Regions from separate parts of the Pueribacillus sp. YX66 genome, predicted to be linked through region 1. Evidence: riboswitches for the same ligand, from Rfam matches in the RefSeq annotation. Region 1 holds a riboswitch; each other region holds the start of a gene.
What was found. A riboswitch is a leader RNA that binds a small molecule or an ion and turns the genes downstream of it on or off. The one in region 1 is predicted to bind cyclic di-GMP.
Positions count from the first base shown of each region.

Region 2: it holds a riboswitch for cyclic di-GMP, as region 1 does, so the genes downstream of both, ABU914_RS06510 (EAL domain-containing protein) here and ABU914_RS11135 (chemotaxis protein CheA) in region 1, are expected to answer to the same signal.
Region 3: it holds a riboswitch for cyclic di-GMP, as region 1 does, so the genes downstream of both, ABU914_RS02425 (prepilin peptidase) here and ABU914_RS11135 (chemotaxis protein CheA) in region 1, are expected to answer to the same signal.

Region 1 is NZ_JBEUEL010000024.1:32,714-37,198, reverse strand. Features, by position in the region: gene ABU914_RS11140 (methyl-accepting chemotaxis protein) at 1-1,228, shown strand, start outside; cyclic di-GMP riboswitch class I at 1,356-1,442, shown strand; gene ABU914_RS11135 (chemotaxis protein CheA) at 1,620-3,593, shown strand; gene ABU914_RS11130 (chemotaxis protein CheW) at 3,609-4,064, shown strand; gene ABU914_RS11125 (response regulator) at 4,084-4,440, shown strand; partial or broken gene ABU914_RS15510 (PAS domain-containing protein) at 4,460-4,485, shown strand, end outside.
Region 2 is NZ_JBEUEL010000010.1:53,765-58,249, reverse strand. Features, by position in the region: gene ABU914_RS06525 (LysR substrate-binding domain-containing protein) at 40-936, opposite strand; gene ABU914_RS06520 (YeiH family protein) at 1,053-2,090, shown strand; gene ABU914_RS06515 (helix-turn-helix domain-containing protein) at 2,139-2,735, opposite strand; gene ABU914_RS06510 (EAL domain-containing protein) at 2,767-3,495, opposite strand; cyclic di-GMP riboswitch class I at 3,617-3,703, opposite strand; gene ABU914_RS06505 (ABC transporter ATP-binding protein) at 3,809-4,485, opposite strand, start outside.
Region 3 is NZ_JBEUEL010000003.1:77,388-81,872, reverse strand. Features, by position in the region: gene ABU914_RS02430 ((Fe-S)-binding protein) at 1-182, opposite strand, end outside; gene ABU914_RS02425 (prepilin peptidase) at 715-1,473, opposite strand; cyclic di-GMP riboswitch class II at 1,757-1,840, opposite strand; gene ABU914_RS02420 (glycine betaine ABC transporter substrate-binding protein) at 2,124-3,008, shown strand; gene ABU914_RS02415 (ABC transporter permease) at 3,072-3,866, opposite strand; gene ABU914_RS02410 (ABC transporter ATP-binding protein) at 3,870-4,485, opposite strand, start outside.

The sequences.
Region 1 (4,485 bases):
TGAAGCCGATCCGCATTGGGGCTGGATCGTGAATGCGAGTACATACATGCTGGATTTTAATGAAGATGCGAAAGAAGTGCTAACGTCCGTCATCATAACGATTGGGATTGCGATCATCGTTTCTATTATGATCATTTGGATTGTCGCATCAAGAATTGCAAACCCAATTAATGAAGTTGCAGACCAAATGCACGAACTTGCAGATGGAGATTTAACTCGTGAGCCAATCAAAGTTAGAGTACAAGATGAAATTGGCAAGCTTGCGCAAGCGATGAATAATATGCAATCAGGAATGAAAGACACCATTTACAACGTTGCCAATGCATCGGAAAGAATTTCGAGTCAAAGTGAAGAATTTACTCAATCCGCAAATGAAGTACGCGAAGGGAGCGAACAAATCGCAGCGACGATGCAGGAGTTGACGACTGGGGCTGAATCGCAAGCAAATAGTGCTACGACATTAATGGAGATGATGGAAACATTTAACTCGAAAGTATTGAATGCGAATCGTGATGGAGAAGAAATTGCCGAAACATCAAGGCGAGTATTACAGATGTCTGCGGAAGGCAATACGCTAATGACTAAATCTGTTTCACAAATGGAGCACATTCATCAACAAGTAAGTGAAGCTGTTAATGACGTGAAAGGATTAGACGGACAAACACGAGAAATTTCACAGCTCGTTCAAGTCATTCAAGAAATTGCGTCACAAACAAATTTGCTTTCATTAAACGCAGCGATCGAAGCGGCTAGAGCGGGTGAACATGGCAAAGGCTTTGCTGTTGTTGCGGATGAAGTTCGTAAATTATCAGAGCAAGTTGCTGAATCTGTCGAACAAATTACGACGATTGTGAACGGGATTTTACAAGGTTCAGATAAAGTCGTAGCATCACTAGAATCAAGCTATGAAGAAGTCCAGCGTGGAACAGAACAAATTCAAGAGACGGGTAAAACATTCACGAATATTAATAAAGCAGTGACAAACGTCGTCGAACGGATTCAAAACATTTCTGCTAACTTATTAGATTTAACGAAAAATAGCGGAGACATGAATCGTTCGATTGAAGAAGTAGCTTCCGTCGCTGAGGAAACAGCAGCAGGTGTCGAAGAGACGGCAGCGGCATCTCAGCAATCGAGCAGTGCAATGGATGAAATCGCGAAAAACGCTGTCGATTTAGCTACACTCGCTGAGCAATTAAATACACAAGTTCAAAATTTCAAACTATAAAACAATAGTTTTTTTTTACTATATTATGAAATTTCTGTTGAAACTAGTAAATAAGTCCTTTATACTAGCTTTATATAAGGCTAATTTACTAATCACGAAAAGAAAATACTGTGATTTTTCATGCATATGGATGAAAGGGCAAACTATTCCGAAAGGATAGGACGCAAAGTCTAGAGTCTAATGTCTTAATGGCGATGATTGTCGGGCTACCAAACATATTATCCAGGGTTTGGATAATTTGGCTACTCTACATATGTAGGTAGCTTATTTTTATAGGTAGAGACAAACAAGTTCATAAGAGACGTCATGAAAAAGGATGAACAGTAGACGATCGATTAGTTAATAGGTTTTTTTGCAATTGTTATTAAACCATTGATTAGGAGTGGTAGTATTGCAAACGAATCAGTATATTGAAGTGTTTCTTGAAGAAAGTCGAGAACATTTACAAGCGATAAACGATCATCTGCTTAACTTTGAAAAAAATCCCGAAGACAAGTCGATTGTGAATGAAATGTTTCGCTCTGCCCACACTTTAAAAGGGATGGCGGCTACGATGGGTTTTGAAAGTATTTCAAATCTAACTCATAAAATGGAAAACGTGTTTGACCAGTTACGCGAAGGTGAAATTGAGATCATTGATGATGTAGAAGTGATTGATCTTCTATTAGAGGTGACTGAGGTCATTGAAGAAATGGTTGATCAAATTAGTCGGGGGGAAGACGGTAAAAAGGATGTCTCCCACTTAATCACCCGTCTTGAACAAATTAGCGAAATTCGTGCGAATCAACCTAAAAAAACCATTGGTGATGGACATACAACAGTAATGGACCTTGATGAATATCAAAGTACGATTGTGTCGCTTTCAAGTGAACAAGGATATCGTGCTTATCATGTCACTGTCAAGCTAAGTGAGACATGTGTGTTAAAGTTTGCGCGCGTCTACATGGTTTTTGATGCTTTAGAAGATATGGGAGAAGTCATTAAATCAATCCCTCCTGTTGAAGATCTTGAAGAGGAACGATTTGAGTGGGATTTTTCTGTTGCGTACATATCAAAAGAGCAGGATGAAGTGATTGAGGAGCGATTATTAAAAGTCGCTGAAGTCGAAACGGTGCAAATTACCGCATTAACAGTTGAAAATGCAAAAAATACGATTAAACCCGAACAGAAAGGAAAAGCAGATGTATCTGCAACTCGAAAATCGAATGCCTTTTCGAATACGCTCAGAGTAAACAGCGAGCGTGTTGATCGGCTGATGAATCTATTTGAAGAACTCGTCATCGATCGAGGCCGCCTAGAAGATGTCTCATTGCGAATTAACGATAATGAACTAATGGAAACGGTTGAAAACATTTCACGAATTTCACGCGAAATGCAAAGCATGCTACTTACGATTCGTATGGTCCCGATTGAGCATGTGTTTAACCGATTTCCAAGAATGGTAAGAGGGATGGCAAAAGAGCTCAATAAACAAATTGCTCTTGAAATGAACGGGATTGACACTGAGATCGATCGGTCTGTCATCGATGTTATCGTTGATCCGCTCGTACATTTAATTCGTAATTCGATCGACCATGGTATTGAAACTCCGGATGTTAGAAAAAAACATGGCAAACAGCCAGAAGGTAAAATCATTTTACAAGCCTATCAAATAGGAAACAACATCTGTATTGAAATTAAAGACGATGGTGCTGGGATTAATCGAGAAAAAGTTGTAAAAAAGGCAATTGAAAAAGAACTTCTTAATAAAGAGCAAGTGGCGGCCATGTCAGAAGAAGAAATTAATTCGATCATTTTTATGCCTGGTTTCAGTACGGCGGACCAAGTGTCTGATTTATCAGGTCGTGGCGTTGGACTCGATGTTGTTAAAACGAAAATTCAAAGTTTGCGAGGAAGTATTACTGTTGAATCGAAGATTGGGGAAGGAAGCACGTTTTCTATACAGCTTCCATTAACGTTATCGATCTTATCGACGTTACTCGTACAAGTCGATCAAGAGATTTATGCGATTCCGCTTGCATCGGTTTCAGAAACGATTCTATTAAAAGCAGAGCAAATGATGAACGCACATGGGAAAAAAGTGATTGACTATCGAGGAAAAGTCATTCCGCTCGTTTTTTTAAAGGATGTGTATAAGCAGTCACAACAGAAAAATAAAGTGACACAAAATGAATATGCGATCGTCGTCATTCAGGATGGAGAGAAAATGCTCGGTTTAGTAGTCGACACGTTTTTAGGTCAACGTGAAGTCGTGCTTAAATCGCTAGGCGATTATTTAAAAAATATTTTTGCGATTTCTGGTGCAACGATACTCGGGAATGGAAAAGTTGCTTTAATTGTCGATCCAAATGCTCTGTTACATTAATAGGAGGGGTCCGGAGTGGAGCAAGAGAAATATATAATTTTTGATTTACATGAGGTTGAATACGGGATAAACGTACAATACGTATTATCGATTGAGCGGATTCAAGAGATAACCGAAGTGCCACGGACACCGAAATTTGTTAAAGGTGTCATTAATTTACGCGGTGAGATTATCCCGATCATTGACCTCAAAGAGCGGTTACACCTATCTGAAACTAAGTACACTGACCAAACCCGTGTTTTAATTGTTGCAGTCGATACGATTCAAGTCGGTCTGATTGTCGATGCAGCTACAGATGTCATGGACATTCAACATGATGACATTGAAAGCGTTTCTGAGAGTATAGGCGACATCGATGAAGAGTGCTTGGTCGGCGTTACAAAGCGAAATGAAAGATTAGTTGTTTTGCTTAGTTTAGAACATATTTTACAACGTGATACATTTGAAGAATCGACGAGTATCAAAAGATGAGGAGGAAGAATGAGACTCAATGGCACGGATTTTAATTACAGATGATGCAGCGTTTATGCGCATGCAACTGAAAGATATTTTTACAAAACTAGGTCATGAAGTCGTTGGTGAAGCTGAAAATGGAATTGTATCCATTGATAAGTATAAAGAATTAAAGCCTGATCTTGTCACGATGGATATTACGATGCCCGAGATGAATGGAGTCGAAGCGGTAAAACAGATCAAAGCAATTGATCCAAACGCAATCATCGTCATGGTTTCAGCAATGGGGCAACAAGAAATGGTTATCGAAGCGATTCAAGCGGGCGCTAAAGACTTTATCGTTAAACCTTTTACACAAGATCGAATTCAAGAAGCATTAGACAAAATATTTTAACAAAAAAGAGGTCAACATCATGATATTTAAAAACAGAAAAATGGT
Region 2 (4,485 bases), on a different contig from region 1:
CGTTCAGGGCTTATGTACCTATTTTATCCATTCTAGTTTTCACGTTTTCGACACTTCAAACAATTTCGTGCTTTCTTTTATAAGTTGGATAAACAGTTCCAACGCTTTCGTTTGAAACGGTGCTTTTGTGACGATCGAAAATTTCCGTAAAAACGGTAAACCTTGAATAGGGAGAACTGTTAGTGTACCAATTTGTAATTCTTTTCGAATCGCCCATTTAGACAGCATACTAATTCCAACTCCTGCTTCAACGGACTCTTTGATTAACTGAGTGCTTCCAAACTCCAACACGTTTTTTGGCGTAATGTTTAGCTTTCGAAACATGTTATCAACCGCTGTTCTCGTCCCTGATCCACTTTCGCGAATAATCCACGTTTCTTCAGACATTAATTTTCGTGAAGGCACCGTCTTTGTTAAATCGTGTTGCGCGGATGTAAATATGACCATCTCGTCCGTTGCAAACGGCTCAATTAGTAAACTTTCATCTTGAAGTTGTCCTTCAACAATTCCAACTTCGACTTGATGATTTTTCACCAGTTCGACGATTTCTTTCGTATTTCCAATCATAATCGTTGGACGAATAAGCGGATACTTGTCATGCATAACTGCAATAATGTGTGGGAGCATGTACTCACCGAACGTATAGCTTGCACCGATTGGTAAAAGACCTGTCGCTTTCGCCGTTAAATCATCAACTAAATAATGCATTTTTTTATATACATTCAATATTTCTTTCGCATGGTGGTAAACGATTGCACCCGCTTTATTTAGACGAACATATTTATTTGTTCGCTCAAGCAAACGGGTCCCCATTTGTCTTTCTAGTGATTGAATGTATTGGCTGACGGCCGGTTGAGTCATATGCAACTCTTCCGCTGCTCGTGAAAAGTTTTCCCGTTCTACAACCGTAACGAATACTTGCAATTGTTGATCCATAAATCAAACCTTCTTCCGCTATAATTTTTACTTATGATAATTATTATAACCATTTATTTTCCTTATCATATAAAATCATTTAATCTTATAGAAGAGGCGATAGTAAGGAGTAGGATATGGAAGTTGACATAAAAAACATTCAAAAGCGGGAAAAGCGCGACCCAAACCGTTTCAGATTATGGATAGGTGGCGTTTTGTTTACATTTATCATCGCGCTCTTCGGTTATTTGCTTGCAAAAACTCCTGTCTTTCATCTTATAGGGCAAATGGCGAGCGCCATTTTCCTTGCGGTTGTTTACCGGCATTTTTTCAATTACCCCGAAGCATTGAGAGCAGGCATTACCTTTTCTTCAAAAAATTTGCTTCGATTTGCAATTATGCTGTACGGTTTAAAGTTAAATGTTTCCATTATCATTCAAGATGGATTAGGCCTAGTCGTCCGTGATGCTTTGATTATTACGTTTGCAATTCTAAGTACACTTTGGTTAGCGAAAATATTAAGAGCTGAACGAAAGCTTTCACTTTTATTAGGAGTCGGTACGGGGGTATGTGGAGCAGCAGCGATTGCAGCAGTAGCTCCGATCGTTAAAGCAAAAGATGAAGATACAGCGTTAGGAGTTGGAATTATCGCTTTAATCGGAACTGTTTTTGCCGTTGTGTATACGTTCTTCATCCCGTTCTTGCCATTTGAAATAAGTGAGTATGCAATTTGGGCCGGAATGAGCCTTCATGAAATAGCCCATGTCGTGCTAGCGACCGCCCCAGGGGGCGAAGAAGCTTTAGCAATCGGCTTACTTGCAAAGCTAGGACGTGTCTTGCTGCTCATCCCTCTCTGTTTCGTATTTATATTTTTTATGAAACGAAAAAAACCGCATGTAAACGAAGAAACCGAGAAAATCCAATTCCCATATTTCTTAATTGGATTTATTGCGTTTAGCTTGTTTGGCAGTTACGTGCTTGGTCCAATTATACCTGTTAAAGAATCAGTTATGGATGGAGTTTCATCGTTAACAAGTTGGCTTTTAACTGCAGCGATGGTCGGTCTAGGCCTTAATATTAATTTAAGGGATTTGCGTACGAAAGCGATGAAACCAATTCTTGCCATTAGCATTACGTCCATTTTTGTATCCGTTATAGCTTATGTACTTGTATGAAAAATTTTGAATTACAAAAAGCTTGTAGAGGTGGTGTTGACTCGTTCTCTACAAGCTTTTATTTTTTCTTAACCGACCGATGCGAGCTTGAACAGAGCGGACACTTCTTCCAAAGTGGTTAGCAATATAGGAGTAGCTTCTCCCCGCTTTATACAAAAAGAGCAATTGTTCATCTTCTGACGGTGTCCAATTTTTATTTGCATTTTTCGGCTTCGACAAATCTTTTATTCGTTCTTCTTCAAACCAATCAGGCTCTGGAAGAATGGTATGTCGTTTAATTTTCGCAAAATTAATTTCATCTTTATGATTTTCCGCCCATTCCCAAAATTCATCCGGATAAATGGAATAATGTTTTACTTTATTTCTCTTGTAATAGTAATAATTCTTTTTCATTGCAGGTAAGTTTTTTTCTTCAATCCATCTCTCGACAACCGAACGACTGACTCCAAGAGCTTGTGCTAATTGCATTAAACTCATACTTCCGTCTAATTCTCGAATGCTCGTTATTCCAAGACGGTTTAACTTGCTTCTAACTGCATTGGGCGTTCGATTTAATTTGCGTGCGATACTTTCAATCGATTGAAAACCTGCACTTTCTTCTAAAATTGTAATCTCATCTTCTTCCCACATTGTTTCTGTTTTCATTTGACTACCAAATCCCCCACTACAATTTTCTTTATATATACAATGTTGCATATTCCCGATTGTGCCCATTTTGTACGTATCGACTAGGCTTTCCGATGTAATAGCCTTGTAAATATGGAACATCTAATGATTTTGCGCTTTCAAAGTCTTCCAAGTTTTCAATACCTTCTAAAACAAGCTTTTTATTTTTCTTACGGCAATAGTCAACAAAAAATGCTAACACAGCCTGCTTGTCATCTGAAACAGCTAACTGATTTGAGAAATATCGATCAAGCTTAATAATATCCGGGTTATATTCTATCACTTGCTTAAGTGAAGCTGCACCGACACCGACATCATCAATTGCAATATGAAAGCCTTTTTTACGTATTAGACTGACGATATCTTTTAAATTGGGATTACCCCATACATGTTTTTCTTCTGCTGTTTCGTTTAATTCAAAAACAATTTGATTTGAATTAAACGAGTTTTCCGATATGACCTTCTCTAAAAAAGTAGGGAAATCTTGTGTCAGTAACGTTGTTGGAAAGATGTTAATAAACAATGTTTCAACATGATGGAAGCGAAAGGTCTCAATCACTTTTTCGATCGATAACATATCGAGTTTCGAATGCCATCCTTGTTCACGTGCCGTTTGAAATAACGCTACAGGATTTGAGGTTCGGGCATGTCGAAGCAACGCTTCATAACCGATCGTTTTTTTCGTTTGAGAGCAAATCACTGGTTGAAATACGTGATGGATATCCTTTTTCGTTAGCATAAACTTCCTTTGCCCCCTGCAAGTTAAGTTAGTGAGGCTACCGCTATACACATTTCAAATTGTTAAAAAAAAACGGCTATTCTATTAAAATAGAATAGCCAAATAATTGTTTCAAACATTACTTGGTAGCCTGGCGATCATCGCTCATAAGACGTTAGACCCATGGCTTTGCGTCCTATCCTTTCGGAATAGTTTGCCTTTTTCTTCAATGTTTGGGGTTAACTTGAAGTTTTTACTTTAACTATATAGCATTATATAAAACCTGTTTTCTGAATTCAACAAAATTCGGCAAAAATCAGCAAAAATAGGTGTTTCACGCAAATGTTCCATACATTTCTTTCATCCATTCAACAATGCCCATATTATGTTCAAACTTAATCTCTTCAACATCTTGTATTTTTAAAATATTTCCGTCTTTAATAAGGACGACAACATCAAGAATCGACTCAATTTCTTTAATTTCATGTGTCGTCATAATGATCGTTTGTGTTTCTAAATCAACAAAAGAAAGCAATCCCTTAACTATAGCCTCTCTCGCCATCGGATCGAGACCCGAAAAAGGTTCATCCATTAAAATAAGCGGGACTTTCCTAGCAAGAGCTAAAGCGATTTTTACACGTCCCCGATTTCCTTTAGAAAGATGTTTTACTTTAACATTTTGATCGACATTCATAAACGCTAAAATTTCATCAGCTTTTTCTTTATTAAAATCATAAAACTGACTTTCATAAAATAATACATGCTCTTTTACTGTATAAAACGGATAATAGGCGTCAAGTTCGGACAAATATGATACACTTTGGCAAATGTGTCGTGTGACTTGCTCACCATTGATCGTAATGTTTCCTTGTGTCGGTTGAAGGAGTCCTGCCATTAATTTTAAAATTGTTGATTTCCCACTTCCATTTTCGCCAACGATACCAATGATTTTTCCTGCTGAAAGCGTAAATGATACATTGTCTAACGCTTTTTTCATAACATACCGTTTTG
Region 3 (4,485 bases), on a different contig from region 1:
AATACTTGACGAAACGTCACGCGCAATCGTTCTTTCCAATCTTTAAATTCTCCCGTATCTTTGCCAAGTGACATGAACCGATACCGTATGTAAATGCTATAAATAAAGGCATACACGCCGTAAGCACTCACAGCTGCCGCCACTAGCGCGAAAATGACAAACGTAAGCGAAGGTCCCGTCATCCTAATTACACTCCTTTTCTAGCTGACAAATCCTCTCATTAGGATGACCAAGTTTTCGACAAAACATTACATGCTTAAAAAAAAATAGGCTCGTTTAACGTAAATTAGCACATTGAAACAGCCGATGATGAATCGTTATTAACTTCGCTCCATGACCTGCGGAGGCTCAACATCATAAATGACAGGTTCTTGTTGCTTTAAATCTGCATACGTGTTAAAGATTTCCGGGTTATAAATGATTTGGAGTGGCGACGGTTCCATAGGTAATTAGTTTATTTGTTTATACCAACATGAGAACGTGAAAATAAACAGTCAAAAACAATGGTCTTGAATGTCTTTTAGTGTTGTTAAAAGAACGTTTAGTTTCGCCACGAATTTTTTTCTGAAAATTCAATCCTTCTAATTGTAAATGCTTATATTTATACGTAATCTTATGTTTCGTTAAAAATTTCCGCAAATCATCAATCAAAAAGCTGTAACATTAAAGGGTTTCCGAAATGAAAACACATCGTCCCCTCACCTTTCTAGCCACTTATGCAAATAAACGAAAATACAAGTCCCATAGCTGTGCTCCATACGTATAACTAATCAATGAAGCAAGTCCAATAAACGGGGCAAACGGCATCGGCTGTTTGTGTTTTAATTTTCGCATTATGATAAGTACAAGACTAAACAACATACCGAGAAACGCAGCTAAAAATAACGTTAGCAAAACGCCTTTCACACCAACGAACAATCCAAGTACGGCAAACAACTTAATATCACCGCCACCTATTCCGCCTTTACTCACGACTGCAATGAGATACAGCAGTCCGAAACCGAGTAATGCTCCGACATATGCATCCCACCACGGTATCGTCGGGATAAATAAGCGAACAATGAAAGTTGTCATTCCGAATAACAATAACACTTTGTTCGGAATGAGCATTTTATGTAAATCAGAAATGGATACGATAATAACAAGTGAAATGAGTAAAAGTGCGATAAGCAACTCTTTTGACCATCCCACCACTATGGGTGAGATCGTAAAAAGACATGCTGTCAATAACTCAAACAATAGATATTTTGGAGAGAACGATTTTTGGCAATTTTTACATCGACCTTTTTGCAAAACATACGAGACGACTGGGATCAATTCCATTGCCGCGAGCTGTTGCTGGCAGTTCGGACAGTGTGAACGCGGTGTCACGATCGACTGCTTCTCAGCTGTTCTTATCCCAACAACATTGTAAAACGAACCAAAGATAAGACCAACTATGAATAAATAGCTATATAACATAATATCAAGCATCTCTGTCTTCCTTTGCTATGAAATTGAATCGGGTCTCAACACCAAAGCGCTGAGATTAAAAACTATTCGATTGAGACGTCCTTCTTCATTACATATCTTTCTACCGTAGTTTTCTATAGTTAAAGTCGCAGCAATTGAACATTTTTTCACACTTTAACTGAATATTCGAAAAATTATATGGTGTTTTCAGCCTGGTTTCTTTTTTTCAATGTTTTGTCAGTTCGATATTGAAACGATGAACGTGAGATTAGAAATTCACCTATTTTTTGTTCATATACAAACATGATGTAAAGGCCGGTTGCACCATTTACTCCATACGACTTAGGTGCCCAAATACAAGTCGCATCTCATCGTTTCCTTAAACCTAATTCTTTTTTACTATGCATGTATAGATTAACAGTGGGTAAATTCATTGTCAATAATTTCTAAGTAATTTTACGGTTTTATTGTCCACTTTTAGGAATTTTGTAAGATTCATTACCATTTTTGTAAATTATCTTAGTTTCTTTGAATTGTTAAACTATTCGTTTATATATATGTTAGAATTGTTGGATAAGCATGGAAGGAGTGTTTTATAAATCAGCTTGGTTCAATCATAAAAAATCCCTTTATTATGATCAATAACAAAATGTGGAGGTTCTTTTCCTATTATGAAGTTGAAACCATTTTATTTAGTAAGTATCACGATTTTACTCATGCTCATCGGCTGTGGAGCAAACGATGATGATGGAACTGTAAATGAGAGTAAAAATAATGCCTCTGGGAAAGAAATTATCATTGGCTTAGATCCATACGATTATGCGACTATTCCTGCCTATCTTTCAAAAGAAATTTTAGAACGTGAAGGATACGATGCAACCATTCAAGAAGCTGAGGTTGGTATTTTATACGAAGCGCTCTCTGAAGGCGATATTGATGTATACATTGATATTTGGTCTCCGAACATACAAAAAGCTTATTTAGAAAAGTATGAAGGCGACTTTGATATCATTGGAACGCTTTATTCTGGTGCGCCAGTTGGATTAGCCGTCCCAGAATTTATGGACCATATTAACTCTACGGAAGATTTAGAGACTTATATCGATGAATTCGATGGTATGATTTATTCAGTTGAAGCTGGTAGTGGAATGGATCAAACAACAAGAAGATTAATTGAAGAATATGATTTAGATTATGATGTGACAAATAGTAGTACCCCTGCAATGATTGCGCAAGCGAGTAAAATGATTGATGATAATGAACCGATCGTTTTCAACGCGTGGCGCCCACATACGATGTTTAAACTGCTTGACATTAAGATGATTGAAGACCCGAAAGACATTTGGGGTTCGGATGATGTCCAAGTCGGAGCCGTATTTGACTTGAAAGAGAAAGCACCAGAAGCATATACACTTTATTCAAATATGGAATTCACACTCGATGAAATTGAAGAATGGCTACTGAAAATGGAGCAAGACGGGAAAGAGCCTGCTGAACTTGCAAAAGAATGGGTAGACAATAACGAAGACCGTGTCAATAAATGGCTCGAAAAGTAATGTAAGCTACAACAAACAACAAACTTCCATCGCCTCGCAAAAGAGGTGATGGAAGTTTGTTTATTAATTCCATGGCAATAGTTTCTTCTCAAGCCATTGTAGCGTGCGATTAAACGTTAAGCCAAGTAGTGATAAAATTAAAACTCCGACCATTAATTTCGATGTAATCATTAAGTTACCATAGTGAAGGACCATCGAGCCGATCCCTTGTTGTGCAGCGATCATTTCAGCGGCAACGAGTAAAAGAAGCGACGTACCTGCCGCCAACTTTAGTCCCGCAAATATCATCGGTAAGGCACCTGGTAAAATGACTTTTCGAATGACATTGAGATGGTTCGAACCGAATGTAACTGCTGCTTTAATAAGCATTTGGTCAACATTTTTTACACCAGAATACGTATTAATGACGACTGGGAAAAAGACACCGAGAGCGATAATCGTCACTTTTGATAATTCACCAATCCCAAGCCACAAAATAAATAGTGGCAAAAGAGCAATTTTTGGGATTGGGTAAATCGAATAAACAACCGGCGTTCCGATCGCATCTGCCCAGCGCGAAAACCCGAGTAACAGTCCGATAAGAATACCGAACGTTGCGCCGAGCGCATACCCAATTATAATTCGATACAAACTCGCTAATAAGTTGTCGACGATTTCACCATTGATGAGCATGTTCCAACCATCGGTTAAAATCGTTGTTGGTGCAGGCAAGAATAACGGAGAAACGAAACCTAAGCGAGCAATCGCTTCCCAAATAACAAGCAAACCAGCGATGCCAAGTACGGATGCATAAACAGGTACTTTCTGGTCAAGGAAGGCAACACGGTTCGTAATCACTTTCCTCTGTTTTTCAGCCACCGTCTACCCCTCCTTCAACGCTTCTTCGGCATCATGGCGGATGAGCTGCCAAATCTCATCTGCATAGTGCTCAAATTTTTCACGATGTTCTTCGTCATTTCGACCGTTTTTTGGCAAATCAATATCAATAATACTTTTAATTTTTCCTGGATGACGTGATAAGACGATGACCCGATCAGCTAAGTACACCGCTTCTTGGATGTTATGCGTCACGTAAAGAGTGCTTAACTTCGTACGGTTCCAAATGGTTAGTAGCTCCTCTTGCATGATCGTCCGTGTCTGTGCATCTAAAGCTGAAAACGGTTCGTCCATTAAGAGAAGATCAGGTTCAATAGCGAGCGCCCTTGCAATACCAGCACGCTGCTTCATTCCACCCGATAACTGTTTTGGATACGCTTTTTCAAAGCCCGTTAATCCAACCATATCAATGTAATATTGACCTTTTTCTTTTTGCTCCGCTTTGCTTAACTTTCTTTCTTGTAGACCGTATATGACATTTTCATAAACAGTGCGCCAAGGAAAAAGGGCAATCTCTTGAAAAACAATCCCTAAATTTGGCGTTTTTTCATGTAATCCTTCGCCTTCAAAATAAACAGAACCTGTCGTAGGGGAAAGAAGC